Regions from separate parts of the Streptomyces sp. NPDC102402 genome, predicted to be linked through region 1. Evidence: predicted binding sites of a transcription regulator. Region 1 holds the regulator's gene; each other region holds the start of a gene.
What was found. Region 1 encodes HrcA, which represses chaperone genes, less so after heat shock. Its sites were predicted from a motif close to TTNGCACTCNGNNNNNCNGAGTGCNAA; they were not measured.
Positions count from the first base shown of each region.

Region 2: groES (co-chaperone GroES) is a predicted target of HrcA. The motif match lies at 1,188-1,214, and genes of this name have one in related genera.
Region 3: groL (chaperonin GroEL) is a predicted target of HrcA. The motif match lies at 2,026-2,052, and genes of this name have one in related genera.

Region 1 is NZ_JBIWKR010000003.1:448,183-453,123, reverse strand. Features, by position in the region: gene ACIRJR_RS11455 (nitronate monooxygenase) at 1-345, opposite strand, end outside; gene dnaJ (molecular chaperone DnaJ) at 480-1,619, opposite strand; gene hrcA (heat-inducible transcriptional repressor HrcA) at 1,620-2,636, opposite strand; gene ACIRJR_RS11440 (MBL fold metallo-hydrolase) at 2,802-3,524, shown strand; gene ACIRJR_RS11435 (DUF3097 domain-containing protein) at 3,550-4,368, shown strand; gene ACIRJR_RS11430 (ABC transporter substrate-binding protein) at 4,489-4,941, shown strand, end outside.
Region 2 is NZ_JBIWKR010000002.1:395,790-400,730, forward strand. Features, by position in the region: gene ACIRJR_RS06740 (methyltransferase domain-containing protein) at 1-36, opposite strand, end outside; gene ACIRJR_RS06745 (polysaccharide deacetylase family protein) at 127-1,080, shown strand; gene groES (co-chaperone GroES) at 1,370-1,678, shown strand; gene groL (chaperonin GroEL) at 1,780-3,405, shown strand; gene ACIRJR_RS06760 (SDR family NAD(P)-dependent oxidoreductase) at 3,478-4,251, opposite strand; gene ACIRJR_RS06765 (hypothetical protein) at 4,312-4,557, opposite strand; gene ACIRJR_RS06770 (MFS transporter) at 4,649-4,941, opposite strand, start outside.
Region 3 is NZ_JBIWKR010000002.1:34,181-39,121, reverse strand. Features, by position in the region: gene ACIRJR_RS04935 (hypothetical protein) at 1-140, shown strand, start outside; gene groL (chaperonin GroEL) at 241-1,863, opposite strand; gene ACIRJR_RS04925 (cold-shock protein) at 2,442-2,648, opposite strand; gene ACIRJR_RS04920 (MoaD/ThiS family protein) at 3,088-3,363, opposite strand; gene thrC (threonine synthase) at 3,392-4,690, opposite strand; SAM riboswitch class I at 4,709-4,836, opposite strand.

The DNA of each region.
Region 1 (4,941 bases):
GACCTTGGCCTCGTAGCCGTCGTCCCCGCCGGAGTCCGGGTCGCCGAGCGCGGTCTCGTACCAGGTGGCCTCGCCGGCGAGCTGGTGGCGGTAGACCTCGACGGCGCTGGGGTCGGCGACCAGCGGCTGCGGCATGAAGAGGTTGACGCCGAAGGGCCGCCCGGTCGCCCGCCGGACCTGCTTCACCTCGTTGTACATGCCGTCCGCCGTCTTGTACCCGGCGGCGAGGAAGCCGATTCCCCCGGCCTCGCCCACGGCCACGACCAGCTCCGGACGTGACGCGCCGCCCGCCATCGGGGCCTGCACGATCGGATAGCGGCAGAGACCGGTCAGCGCCAAGGACATGACCGCATCGTGCCACGTCCGGCGGATCGTGCCGAATCCGCCCTTTCGCACGGCCCGGGACCCGCCGGACGCACGGCACCGCCCGCCGGTACGGGACCGGCGGGCGGTGCGGTGGCCTGGTTCAGCGGCCGGGTTCAGCGGCCGTTGAAGGCGTCCTTCAGGCGGGAGAACAGCCCCTGCTGGCCCGGCTGGAACTGGCCCGTGGGCCGCTCCTCGCCGCGCAGCTGGGCCAGCTCCCTCAGGAGCCGCTCCTGCTCCGGGTCCATCTTCGTCGGGGTCATGACCTCGACGTGCACGATCAGGTCGCCGCGTCCGCCGCCGCGCAGGTGCGTGATGCCGCGCCCGTGCAACGGGACCGACTGCCCGGACTGGGTGCCCGGCCTGATGTCGATCTCCTCCAGACCGTCGAGCGTCTCCAGCGGCACCTGGGTGCCCAGCGCGGCGGCCGTCATGGGGATGGTGACCGTGCAGTGGAGATCGTCGCCGCGCCGCTGGAACACGGCGTGCGGGAGCTCGTGGATCTCGACGTAGAGGTCGCCGGCGGGGCCGCCACCGGGCCCTACCTCGCCCTCGCCCGCGAGCTGGATGCGGGTGCCGTTGTCGACACCCGCGGGGATCTTCACGGTGAGGGTGCGCCGCGAGCGGATACGGCCGTCGCCGGCGCACTCGGGGCACGGGGTCGGCACGACCGTGCCGAAGCCCTGGCACTGCGGGCAGGGCCGCGAGGTCATGACCTGGCCGAGGAACGACCGGGTGACCTGGGAGACCTCGCCGCGGCCGCGGCACATGTCACAGGTCTGCGCGGAGGTGCCGGGTGCGGCGCCCTCGCCACTGCAGGTCGTGCAGACGACCGCGGTGTCGACCTGGATGTCCTTGGTCGTGCCGAAGGCCGCCTCGGAGAGGTCGATCTCCAGCCGGATCATCGCGTCCTGGCCGCGCCGGGTGCGCGAACGGGGTCCGCGCTGCGACGCGGTCCCGAAGAACGCGTCCATGATGTCGCTGAAGTTGCCGAAGCCGCCGGCGCCGAAGCCTCCCGCGCCGCCGCCACCGCCCGAGGCGGACAGCGGGTCACCACCGAGGTCGTAGACCTGCTTCTTCTGCGGGTCCGAGAGCACCTCGTAAGCGGCGTTGATCTCCTTGAACCGCTCCTGGGTCTTCGGATCCGGGTTGACATCCGGGTGCAGCTCGCGAGCGAGCCGACGGAATGCCTTCTTGATCTCGTCCTGAGATGCGTCGCGGCGCACGCCGAGTACGGCGTAGTAGTCCGTGGCCACTTACGACTCCGCCAGGATCTGTCCGACGTAACGTGCCACTGCGCGTACCGCTCCCATCGTTCCGGGGTAGTCCATGCGGGTCGGTCCGACCACGCCGAGTTTGGCGACTGCCTCGTCGCCCGAACCGTAGCCGACCGCGACGACGGACGTGGAGTTGAGGCCCTCGTGGGCGTTCTCGTGCCCGATCCGTACGGTCATGCCCGAATCCGTTGCCTCACCCAGCAGCTTCAACAGCACGACCTGCTCCTCCAACGCCTCCAGCACCGGCCGGATCATCACAGGGAAGTCGTGCCCGAAACGGGTGAGGTTGGAGGTGCCGCCGATGATCAGCCGCTCCTCCGTCTCTTCGACCAGTGTCTCGAGAAGAACGGAGAGCACCGTCGAAACGGTTCCCCTGTCCTCGGCCTCGAAGGACTCCGGCAGGTCCTGCACCAGCTGCGGGACGTCCGCGAAGCGCCGTCCCACGACCCGGCTGTTGAGCCGGGCCCGCAGATCCGCCAGCGACATGTCACCGAACGGTGCGGGGCAGTCGATCATACGCTGTTCGACCCGGCCCGTGTCCGTGATCAGCACGAGCATCAGCCGGGCCGGGGCCAGCGACAGCAGCTCCACGTGCCGGACGGTCGACCGGGTCAGCGAGGGGTACTGCACGACGGCGACCTGCCTGGTCAGCTGCGCCAGCAGCCGGACCGTGCGGCCCACGACGTCGTCGAGGTCGACCGCGCCGTCGAGGAAATTCTGAATGGCCCGGCGCTCCGGCGACGACAGGGGCTTGACCCCCGCGAGTTTGTCGACGAAGAGGCGGTAGCCCTTGTCCGTCGGGATGCGCCCCGCACTCGTGTGCGGCTGGGCGATGAAGCCCTCGTCCTCCAGCACCGCCATGTCGTTGCGCACGGTCGCCGGGGACACCCCCAGGCTGTGCCGCTCCGTGAGCGCCTTGGAGCCGACGGGCTCCTCGGTCCCGACATAGTCCTGGACGATGGCGCGCAGCACTTCGAGTCTGCGTTCGCTGAGCACCGCGCACACCTCCAGCTGTGGTTCTTCGGCTTCTGCCTGGCACTCTGTACGTTCGAGTGCCAGCAATCCCCCCGGTCAGTGTACGGGGGCGGGGTGGGCCCGGGGCAAGGGCGACCGGCCACGCCGTCGCAGGACCGCGCAGGTCGTTGCCGATAGCGTCGCCGTATGGACGTCTGTTGGGAAGAGTTCGGCTGGGAGCGGTTGGGCAACGGTACGGGACGGAGGCGCCTCCCCGTCTGGGACGCGACCGCCGCGCTCGTGGCCGGGGCGGACGGGGTGCTGCTCTACGACACCGGTTCGTCCCTCCGGGAGGGCGCCGAACTGCGCGCCCAGGCGGAGGGGCTGCTCGGCCGGAGGGTGACGCATATCGCACTGAGTCATCCGCACTTCGACCATGTGCTGGGCACCGCGGCGTTCTCCGGGGCGCAGGTGTACGGCGCGGTCGGCACGGCGGACCTGCTGGAGCGGAGCGCCGAGGAGCTGCGCGCGGACGCCCTGCGGCACGGGATGAGCGAGGCGGACGCGTCGGCGGCCACGGACACCCTGGTGGCACCGCGGCACCAGGTGAGCGGGGAGTGGACGCTCGACCTCGGCGGCGGGCTCCAGGTGCTGCTGGCCAACGTGGGCCCCGGACACAGCGGCCACGACCTCGCGGTGCTGGTCCCGGGGTCCCCCGTCGTGGTGCTCTGCGGCGACCTGGTCGAACAGTCCGGCGAGCCGCAGGCGGGCCGGGACGCCGTCCCCTCGCACTGGCCGGCGGCGCTGGACCGGCTGCTGGAGCTGGGCGGCGAGGAAGCGCTGTACGTGCCGGGGCACGGGGCGGTGGTGGACGCGGCGTTCGTACGGGCCCAGCGTGATCAGCTGGCTTCCCGCTTCGGCGTGTCGTGAAAGGGGGCCCGTTTATCGTCGTGCCATGCGCAGCTACCAGCCGGATCTGACTCCGCCGTGGAAGAAGTCCGCCCCCGCCCCCGAGGTCCCCGCCGAGCCCGACCTGGTCGTCGAGGAGGCCGTCACCGGCTTCTGCGGGGCGGTGATCCGGTGCGAGAAGACGGCCCAGGGGCCGACGGTCACGCTGGAGGACCGCTTCGGCAAGCACCGGGTGTTCCCCATGGAGCCGCGCGGTTTCCTGCTGGAGGGCAGGGTGGTCACCCTCGTGCGCCCGTCGGCCGGCGGTCCCGTGCGTCCCGCGCGTACGGCGTCCGGTTCGGTGGCGGTCCCCGGGGCGCGGGCACGGGTGGCCCGGGCGGGCCGGATCTATGTGGAGGGGCGGCACGACGCCGAGCTCGTCGAGCGGGTCTGGGGCGACGACCTGCGCGTCGAGGGGGTGGTGGTGGAGTACCTGGAGGGGATCGACGACCTCCCGGCGATCGTCCGGGAGTTCTCGCCCGGTCCGGACGCCCGGCTGGGTGTGCTGGTCGACCATCTGGTGCCCGGCTCCAAGGAGTCCCGGATCGCCGCCCAGGTCACCGACGCGCACGTACTGGTGGTGGGACACCCGTACATCGACGTCTGGGAAGCCGTGAAGCCGTCGTCCGTGGGCATCCCCGGCTGGCCGTCGGTACCGCGCGGCCAGGACTGGAAGACGGGTGTCTGCCGCTCCCTGGGCTGGCCGGAGAACACGGGTGCGGCCTGGCAGCACATCCTTTCCAAGGTCGGCTCGTACAGGGACCTGGAGCCACAGCTCCTGGGACGTGTCGAGGAATTGATCGACTTCGTCACTCTTCCTTCCTGATGTACCGGAACGGTTGAGGAGGATCCGGTACCGATCCCCGTGAACTCCTGCGCCGCCTGCGCACCATCCGTTATTGAGGGGTGACTGCAGGGTGGGGCGGCGGGAAGGCACGGGGGCCTGATGACGCGCGAAGTGTGGCGGGACAGTGCGGAGAACGAGGCGGCCTCCGCCGTCTTCCACCTCATGCAGGAGCTGATCGACCAGTACCGGGTCAACCGGCCGGTGATGCCCCTGGTCGTGACGCAGGCGGAGGACGCGTCCGCCGGCCCGGAGATCGACAGCCGCGTCGAGCAGATCGTCCACCAGGTCCACCGGGCGAACCAGCTGCGCCGGGTCCCGGTGAAGCTGCTCGACGGCGGCGGGGGCACCCCGTACGACGCGGCGCTCTCCATGGTCCGCACGCTCACCGAGCGGCCCTGGGAGACCCGGGGCACCTCGCAGTACAAACCCTTCGCCTTTCCCCGCTCCCGCCTCCTGGCCGCCATCGAGCAGGCCACGGACGCGGTCGTCGCCCAGCCCGACCGGGGCTCCTCCCGTGATCGCGACGAACGGATCCTCGAACAGCTGGGCAGC
Region 2 (4,941 bases), on a different contig from region 1:
CGGGCCGGCCTGACCGGCAGGGGGAAGGGCGTTCACCTGTCCATTGTGAGCCAGCCGGGGGACCCGGCTGATCCCCCGGAGGTGTCGCGGTGGGCGGCCGGTGTCCCGGTGGCAGGATGCGGCGCCATGCAGCTAGTACGACAAAAAGAAAAATCAGTCACGAAGCGCCGTAAAAGGATCTGCGCGGCCCTGGCCGCCCTGCTGATCGGCGCCGCCGCCGCCGGCTGCGCCGACGGTACGGACGAAGGGGCCCCCGGCCGGGGCGGGCAGGCCGCCGGACAGCCGGGAGCCGCCGCCGCGCCGGCGGGACCCGCCGCTGCCGCGGCCGAGGCCAGGGCCGAAGCCGAGCGGCTGAAGCGGGAACTGGCCGCCCGCGTGGCCGTGGCGAAGAAGTGGGGCCTGGCGAAGGTCCCGCTCGCCCCTCCCGCGCCACCCGCCGTGAAGCCGCGCATCACCACCCGCGAGGGGTTCGAGGTGGAGGGCGGGGAGGCGCTGCCACCGGTCTTCACCACCGTGCCCACCAAGGAGCGGGTCGTCTTCCTGACGATGGACGACGGGGCGGAGAAGGACCCCGAACTGCTGCGGATGATGACGGAACTGAAGATCCCGTACAGCGCCTTCCTCAGCGACTACGTGGTGAGCGACGACTACGGCTACTTCAAGGACATGCAGGCCAGAGGGGTCACCCTCAGCAACCACACGCTCAACCACCGCTACCTCCCGGGGCTTTCGAAAGCCGAGCAGCGCCAGGAGATCTGCGGGGAGCAGGACAAGATCGAGAAGTACTTCGGGAAGCGGCCCACCCTCTTCCGGCCGCCGTACGGCAACTACAACGGCGACACCCTGCGCGTCGCGAAGTCCTGCGGCATCAAGGCCGTACCCCTGTGGGCCGCCGAGGCGTTCCCCGACCACATGGAGTGGCGCGAGTGGGACCGGGACCTGCACCCCGGGGACATCATCCTCACCCACTTCCGGGGCGACGAGGACTGGGAGGGATCGATGGCCGACATGGTCCGGCGCGTCATGAAGACGGTCACGGACAAGGGCTACGCGGTGGCCAGGCTGGAGGACTACGTCTGACGGGGGCGTGGCGGCGCGCCCGGCCGTCCGGTGGTGGAACGACGTGGCGGTCTTCCGCGTTGTCCCGGTCGTACGCCGGTCCCGCGGCGCCACGCGTGGGTGGTGAATTGGCACTCCGCTTGACCGAGTGCTAATCGCGGTCATAGTCTCAGTGCTGGCACTCCCCGATGGAGAGTGCCAGCACAACCGCGCGACAGGGCAGGTCCGGCACCCGCGACGACGGATCCACCTGGTCGCCACCCCACAGACTGTTAAACCCCGTGAGATCTCCGAAGGGGGAGACCGGATCGTGTCGACCACCAGCTCCAAGGTTGCGATCAAGCCGCTCGAGGACCGCATTGTGGTCCAGCCGCTCGACGCCGAGCAGACCACGGCTTCCGGCCTGGTCATTCCGGACACCGCCAAGGAGAAGCCCCAGGAGGGCGTCGTCCTGGCCGTGGGCCCGGGCCGCTTCGAGAACGGCGAGCGCCTGCCGCTCGACGTCAAGACCGGCGATGTCGTGCTGTACAGCAAGTACGGCGGCACCGAGGTGAAGTACAACGGCGAGGAGTACCTCGTCCTCTCGGCCCGCGACGTCCTCGCGATCGTCGAGAAGTAGTTCACCCACGTTTGCTTCTGTTCTGCGCCCCTGGCCCCCTGCGAGATGACTAGCCGGGCGGCGAGGGGCGCAGTTCGTTTTGAGAGGGAAGAAAACAGCCCATGGCGAAGATTCTGAAGTTCGACGAGGACGCCCGTCGCGCCCTTGAGCGCGGCGTCAACAAGCTTGCCGACACGGTGAAGGTGACGATCGGCCCGAAGGGCCGCAACGTCGTCATCGACAAGAAGTTCGGCGCCCCCACCATCACCAACGACGGTGTCACCATCGCGCGCGAGGTCGAGCTCGACGACCCGTACGAGAACCTCGGTGCGCAGCTGGTGAAGGAGGTGGCGACCAAGACCAACGACGTAGCGGGTGACGGCACCACCACCGCCACCGTGCTCGCCCAGGCCCTCGTCCGCGAAGGCCTGCGCAACGTCGCCGCGGGCGCGTCCCCGGCCGCCCTGAAGAAGGGCATCGACGCCGCCGTGAAGGCCGTGTCCGAGGACCTCCTCGCGACCGCCCGCCCGATCGACGACAAGGCCGACATCGCCGCCGTGGCCGCGCTCTCCGCGCAGGACCCGCAGGTCGGCGAGCTCATCGCGGACGCGATGGACAAGGTCGGCAAGGACGGTGTCATCACCGTCGAGGAGTCCAACACCTTCGGTCTGGACCTCGAGTTCACCGAGGGCATGGCCTTCGACAAGGGCTACCTGTCCCCCTACATGGTGACCGACCAGGAGCGTATGGAGGCCGTCCTCGACGACCCGTACATCCTGATCCACCAGGGCAAGATCGGCTCGATCCAGGAGCTGCTGCCGCTCCTGGAGAAGGTCATCCAGGCCGGTGCCTCCAAGCCGCTGCTGATCATCGCCGAGGACGTCGAGGGCGAGGCCCTGTCGACCCTGGTCGTCAACAAGATCCGTGGCACCTTCAACGCCGTCGCGGTGAAGGCCCCGGGCTTTGGTGACCGCCGCAAGGCCATGCTCGGCGACATCGCCACCCTCACCGGTGCGACCGTCATCGCCGAGGAGGTCGGCCTCAAGCTCGACCAGGCCGGTCTGGACGTGCTGGGCACCGCCCGCCGCGTGACCGTCTCCAAGGACGACACCACCATCGTCGACGGTGGCGGCAAGTCCGACGAGGTCGCCGGCCGCGTCAACCAGATCAAGGCCGAGATCGAGTCCACGGACTCCGACTGGGACCGCGAGAAGCTCCAGGAGCGCCTGGCGAAGCTGGCCGGCGGTGTCTGCGTGATCCGCGTCGGCGCTGCCACCGAGGTCGAGCTCAAGGAGAAGAAGCACCGTCTGGAGGACGCCATCTCCGCGACCCGCGCCGCGGTCGAGGAGGGCATCGTCTCCGGTGGTGGCTCCGCTCTGGTCCACGCCGTCAAGGTCCTCGAGGGCAACCTCGGCAAGACCGGCGACGAGGCCACCGGTGTCGCGGTCGTGCGCCGCGCCGCCGTCGAGCCGCTCCGCTGGATCGCGGAGAACGCGGGCCTCGAGGGCTACGTCATCACCTCGAAGGTCTCCGAGCTCGACAAGGGCCAGGGCTTCAACGCCGCGACCGGCGAGTACGGCGACCTGGTGAAGGCCGGCGTCATCGACCCGGTCAAGGTCACCCGCTCCGCCCTGGAGAACGCCGCGTCCATCGCGTCGCTGCTGCTCACGACCGAGACCCTGGTCGTCGAGAAGCCGGCCGAGGAAGAGGCCGACGCCGGTCACGGCGGCCACGGCCACTCCCACTAGTACGCCCCGTACGCCGCCGAGGCCCGGTACCCCCGTCGCGGGGGCACCGGGCCTCGGTGTCGCTGCGGCGGTCTACTTCGGGCCGTACGTCCGGCCCGCGCGTGAGGTCACGCCGCCGAGCACGCTGCGGGGCGTCAGCTTGACCAGGCTCATCAGCGCCTTGTAGCGCGGGTCCGGGATCGACACCGTCCTGCCCCGGGCCAGGTCCGTCAGGGCCGCGGACACCAGCTTGTCCGCGTCGAGCCACATCCAGTCCGGGATGTTGCCCGTCCCCATCCCGGCCCGCTGGTGGAACTCGGTGCGCACGAAGCCCGGGCACAGGGCCATCAGCCGCACCCCCGAACCCGCCAGGTCCTTCGCCGCGCCCTGGGTGAACTGGACGACCCACGCCTTCGACGCCCCGTAGGTGCCCCGCGGCAGGAAGGCCGCCACGGAAGCCACGTTGACCACACCGCCGCGGCCGCGCTCCCGCATCGGGCCCGTAGCGGCCGAGGTGAGACGGAGCACCGCCTCGCAGTGGACCTTCAGCATCGTGAGCTCATCGGTGATCGAGACGTCCAGATAACGCCCCTTGTTGCCGAAGCCGGCGTTGTTCACCAGCAGGTCGACCGGGCTCACGCGGTTCGCCAGCCGCGCTTCGACCGCCTCGATCCCGGCGTCCGTGGCCAGGTCCGCCGTCAGCACCTCGGCCTCGATGCCGTGTCCGTCGTGCAGCTCCGTGGCCTGGGCCCGCAGCCGCTCCGTGTCGCGGGCCACCAGCACCAGGTTGTGCCCGTCACCCGCGAGCCGCCGTGCGAAGGCGGCCCCGATCCCCGCCGTGGCGCCCGTAATCAGTGCAGTCGTCATAGGCGGCACGTTAGTGCCCGCGCGTGCGGGCGTCCGACCCGCCGTCCCACTCCGGGCTGGTCAGTCCGGGTGGAGGGCCGCCCGGACGGCTCGGCCGATGTCGTGCCCCATCTGCCGGCGCGCGTCGAACTCCGCGTCGGCGACGGCGCTGGAGCACAGCCCTGACGACGGGGGCGGGTAGTGATCCCGCCCGCGTGCGGCGGTGATCTCGGCGAGGACGTGCAGCAGGGCGGTACGCAACTGCGGCGGCGGGGCGGAGTTGATCAGGTCGCGGAGGGAGCGCTCGTCGGCAGCGGGGGTGTGCATGGGCCTCCGGTGAGGAGCCGGGCCGGGGTGGAACGGAGCCGGCCGCCCGTCCGCCGGGCGGCCGGCGTCACGGTACGGCCCGCCGCTCAGGTCAGACGGACGCGGTCCGGCTGTCGAGGGCGTCCTCCTCGTCGAGGTGGAGGCGCGTGATGTCCTTGACGATGACGGCGTAGCTGACGACCGCCATGGCGGCGCACGCGCTGATGAACACGAGGGCCAGGTCGAAGGAGCCCGTGGTGTCGATGATGTAGCCGACGAGCAGCGGGGTGACGATGCCGGCGACCGCTCCGAAGGTGTTGAAGACGCCTCCGGCCAGGCCGGCTATCTGCTTGGGGGCGACGTCCGACATGACGGCCCAGCCGAGTGCGCCCAGGCCCTTGCCGA
Region 3 (4,941 bases), on a different contig from region 1:
TCACGGCGTCGTTCCGGGACGCCGGCGAGACCACCTCGTACGAGGCGCTGCAGAACGGCAGGACGCTCAAGCTCTGGACCTACGTCGGCGACCCCGACGAAGGGAGCCCGCTCTGCATCCTGACCGCTCCCGCGTGGTGAGACGCCCGCAGCGCACACGACGCCGGCCCCCGGGAAGGAATCCCGGGGGCCGGCGTCGCACGGATACTGCGGGTACTGCCTGGAGCTGCTGATCCGAGGATCAGAAGTCCATGTCACCGCCCGGCATGCCGCCCGGAGCGGCCGCGGAGGCCTTCTCCGGCTTGTCGGCGATGACGGCCTCGGTGGTGAGGAAGAGCGCGGCGATGGACGCGGCGTTCTGCAGGGCGGAGCGCGTGACCTTCGCCGGGTCGATGATGCCCTCGGCGATCATGTCGACGTACTCGCCGGTCGCGGCGTTGAGGCCGTGACCGATCGGCAGGTTGCGCACCTTCTCGACGATGACGCCACCCTCGAGACCACCGTTGACGGCGATCTGCTTGAGCGGGGCCTCCAGCGCGAGCTTCACGGCGTTGGCGCCCGTGGCCTCGTCACCGGTCAGGTCGAGCTTCTCGAAGACGGCCGAGGCCTGGAGCAGAGCCACGCCACCACCGGCGACGATGCCCTCCTCGACGGCGGCCTTGGCGTTGCGCACCGCGTCCTCGATGCGGTGCTTGCGCTCCTTGAGCTCCACCTCGGTGGCGGCGCCGGCCTTGATGACGGCCACGCCGCCGGCCAGCTTCGCGAGACGCTCCTGGAGCTTCTCGCGGTCGTAGTCCGAGTCGGAGTTCTCGATCTCGGCACGGATCTGCTTGACGCGACCCTGGACCTGGTCGCTGTCGCCGCCACCGTCGACGATGGTCGTCTCGTCCTTGGTGATGACGACCTTGCGGGCGGTGCCGAGCAGGTCGACGCCGGCGTTCTCCAGCTTGAGACCGACCTCCTCGGAGATGACGGTGCCACCGGTGAGGATGGCGATGTCGCCGAGCATGGCCTTGCGGCGGTCACCGAAGCCCGGAGCCTTGACGGCGACGGACTTGAAGGTGCCACGGATCTTGTTGACGACCAGGGTCGACAGAGCCTCGCCCTCGACGTCCTCCGCGATGATCAGCAGGGGCTTGCCCGACTGCATGACCTTCTCGAGCAGCGGAAGGAGGTCCTTCACGTTGCTGATCTTGGAGTTGACGATCAGGATGTACGGGTCGTCGAACGACGTCTCCATACGCTCCATGTCGGTGGCGAAGTACGCCGAGATGTAGCCCTTGTCGAAGCGCATACCCTCGGTGAGCTCGAGCTCCAGACCGAAGGTCTGGGACTCCTCGACGGTGATGACGCCTTCCTTGCCGACCTTGTCCATCGCCTCGGCGATCTTGGCGCCGATCTCGGTGTCGGCAGCGGAGATGGAGGCCGTCGAAGCGATCTGCTCCTTGGTCTCCACGTCCTTCGCCTGCTCCAGCAGAGCGGCGGAGACGGCCTCGACGGCCTTCTCGATGCCACGCTTCAGAGCCATCGGGTTGGCACCCGCGGCGACGTTGCGCAGGCCCTCGCGGACGAGCGCCTGGGCGAGAACGGTCGCGGTGGTCGTACCGTCGCCGGCGACGTCGTCCGTCTTCTTGGCGACCTCCTTGACCAGCTCCGCACCGATCTTCTCGTACGGGTCCTCGAGCTCGATCTCCTTGGCGATGGAAACACCATCGTTGGTGATCGTGGGCGCGCCCCACTTCTTCTCGAGGACGACGTTACGGCCCTTGGGGCCGAGGGTGACCTTGACGGCGTCGGCGAGCTGGTTCATCCCGCGCTCGAGACCGCGCCGTGCCTCCTCGTCGAACGCGATGATCTTGGCCATGTGAAGTGGTCCTCCCGGACAGGGGTGGATTTCTCCGGACCGGGAGGCGCCCGCGACGGACGGCCTGCGGCTCAGTGGTTCCTTGCCCCACTGCACCTGCGGGCCTCACCGGCCCGATCCAAGTTTCTGTCACTCTCACCTGGAGAGTGCTAACGCCAATGATTAGCACTCGACCCCAGAGAGTGCAAGCGCCTTCGGCGAAGGCACGCTGGACGGATGACGGGCCTCCCCGCTCGGGCAGAGCCTTGAACTGGGGGAACGCCGGGCGACGGGTGGGCGCGGGCACCCGCTCGGGATGTGGACGAACCGGGCGGGCGTGAGCGCCCCGCTCCGGCGCGGACGGCCGACGGGGCGACGGAGAGACGGGGCGACGGGGCGACGGGGCGACGGGGCGACGGGGCGACGGAGAGACGGAGAGACGCACCCTCCGTCCGCGGACAACGGACGGGGCGACGGAGAGACGCACCCTCCGACCGTGGACGGCCACGGCGCCACACAGACGCACGCGGGGCCCGTACCCCTGATGGAGGTACGGGCCCCGCGTGCGTGAGTAGTGTCGTTGGCCGACCGCGCCGAGCTCAGCCGACGGCGAGCTTGACCATGTCCGCCTGCGGCCCCTTCTGGCCCTGCGAGATCTCGAATTCAACTCGCTGACCCTCTTCGAGGGTGCGGTACCCGTCCATCTGGATCGCGCTGTAGTGGACGAAAACATCCGCACCACCGTCGACCGCGATGAAGCCGTACCCCTTCTCCGCGTTGAACCACTTGACGGTGCCCTGAGCCATGCCTAACTCCCCTATTACTGGCCCTTGCACGAGCACCGCACTTCGCGGGCCCGGGTCAGAACTCACCCTCCGACAGGAGAGGGTGGCGTGCGCCGGAACGCGTCGACCGCGGCCGAATGTATCTGCCCAACTGCCCTCTGCAACAGGTCAATCGGACGAGAATTCTGGGCGCGCGGGAACGAACGGATTGCCCGAACTCATAGGATTCCGGGGCAAGTCGGGCCTGACAAAGGTTACTTATGCCACAAGGAGTGCACGCACATTGGCTGCTTCTTGTCGTGACCGGGCGCATTCTCATATGCGGGCGGCACGGGCAGCGGCGGGGACTTCCCCAACTGTACCGCGCTCAACCATGCAGAATGGCCCCCTCCGCTTCTCTCGCGGAGGGGGCCACATCGCTCACTCTGTGGAATCGGGCAGCCGGGCGCGCCCGTAGCCGTCAGCCGCCGGCGACGGCCGGGATGATCGAGACGCCGGCGCCGTCCGGGGTGGCCGCGTCCAGACCGCCCTCGAAGCGCACGTCGTCGTCGTTGACGTACACGTTGACGAAGCGGCGCAGCTTGCCCTGGTCGTCGAGGACACGGGCGCCGATGCCCGGGTGGTTCTGCTCCAGGGACGCGATGACCTCGGAGAGGACAGCCCCCTCCGCCGAGACCTCGGCCTGACCGTCCGTGTAGGTGCGGAGGATGGTGGGGATACGGACCTTGACGCTCATGTGGGTGCCTTCCTTCGGTCTCGGGTGGTCAGTTGGCGGCGGCGAGGCCGGCGTCGCGGAACGCGTCCAGGCTGGGCCGGATCGTCGCGGACAGGCCGGTCGTGGGAGCGACCGCGTCGAGCGTCTTCAGCCCGTCGCCGGTGTTCAGGACGACGGTGGTGAGGGCCGGGTCGAGCAGACCGGCGTCGATCAGCTTCTTCGTCACGCCGACCGTCACCCCGCCCGCGGTCTCGGCGAAGATGCCCTCGGTGCGGGCCAGCAGCTTGATCGCGTCGACGACCTGCTCGTCGTTGACGTCCTCGACGGCACCCCCGGTGCGCCGGGCGATGTCCAGGACGTACGGGCCGTCGGCCGGGTTGCCGATCGCCAGCGACTTGGCGATGGTGTTCGGCTTCTGGGGCCGCACGACGTCGTGGCCGGCCTTGAAGGCGGTCGAGACCGGGGAGCATCCCTCGGCCTGGGCACCGAAGATCTTGTACGGCTTGTCCTCGACGAGGCCGAGCTTGATCAGCTCCTGCAGACCCTTGTCGATCTTCGTGAGCTGCGAGCCGGACGCGATCGGGATGACCAGCTGGTCGGGCAGCTGCCAGCCGAGCTGCTCGCAGATCTCGTAGGCCAGGGTCTTGGAGCCCTCGCCGTAGTACGGGCGCAGGTTGACGTTGACGAAGCCCCAGCCCTCGCCGAGCGGGTCGCCGATGAGCTCCGAGCAGAAGCGGTTGACGTCGTCGTAATTGCCCTCGATGCCGACCAGCTCACCGCCGTACACCGCGGCCATGACGACCTTGCCCTGCTCCAGGTCGTGCGGGATGAACACGCAGGAGCGGAAGCCGGCGCGGGCCGCGGCGGCGCCCACGGCGCCGGCGAGGTTGCCGGTGGAGGAGCAGGACAGCGTGGTGAATCCGAAGGCGCGGGCGGCCTCGACGGCGATGGCGACGACACGGTCCTTGAAGGAGTGCGTCGGGTTGCCGGAGTCGTCCTTGACGTACAGGCCGCCGGTCACGCCCAGCTCGCGGGCGAGGTTGTCGGCCTTGACCAGCTTCGTGAAGCCGGGGTTGATGTTGGGCTTGTCCGCGACGTCGGAGGGGACCGGCAGCAGCGGCGCGTAACGCCAGATGTTGTTCGGACCCTCGGCGATGCGCTTCTTCAGCTCTTCGGGGGAGCCGCTCGGCAGGTCGTACGCCACTTCGAGCGGCCCGAAACAGGACGCACAGGCGAAAATGGGGCCGAGTTCGAAACGCTCGCCGCATTCGCGGCAGGAAAGCGCCGCGGCGGGACCGAGGTCCACGGCGGAAGAATCGGTGTTTGCTGCAACTGTCTGCACGGCCATGATGGCGGAGGCCCTTTCTCCTCATCTTCCCTGCGACGTATTTCGCCGCAAGACGGAATTGGCACCTTCCCCACCGTGACCTCGCGGTCGGCAGGAGGGTTGCCGGGACTTCAACGGGCCGTTCCCTCAGTCCCTCTGGATGAGCGCTGTGGCACCGGACCATGGATCCGGGCGTTTATTCGCGGACCGACCCCGACATGCGAGGGTCATCCGCGTTGTTCAAGACTGTAACCGAAGCACTGGACGGTTGA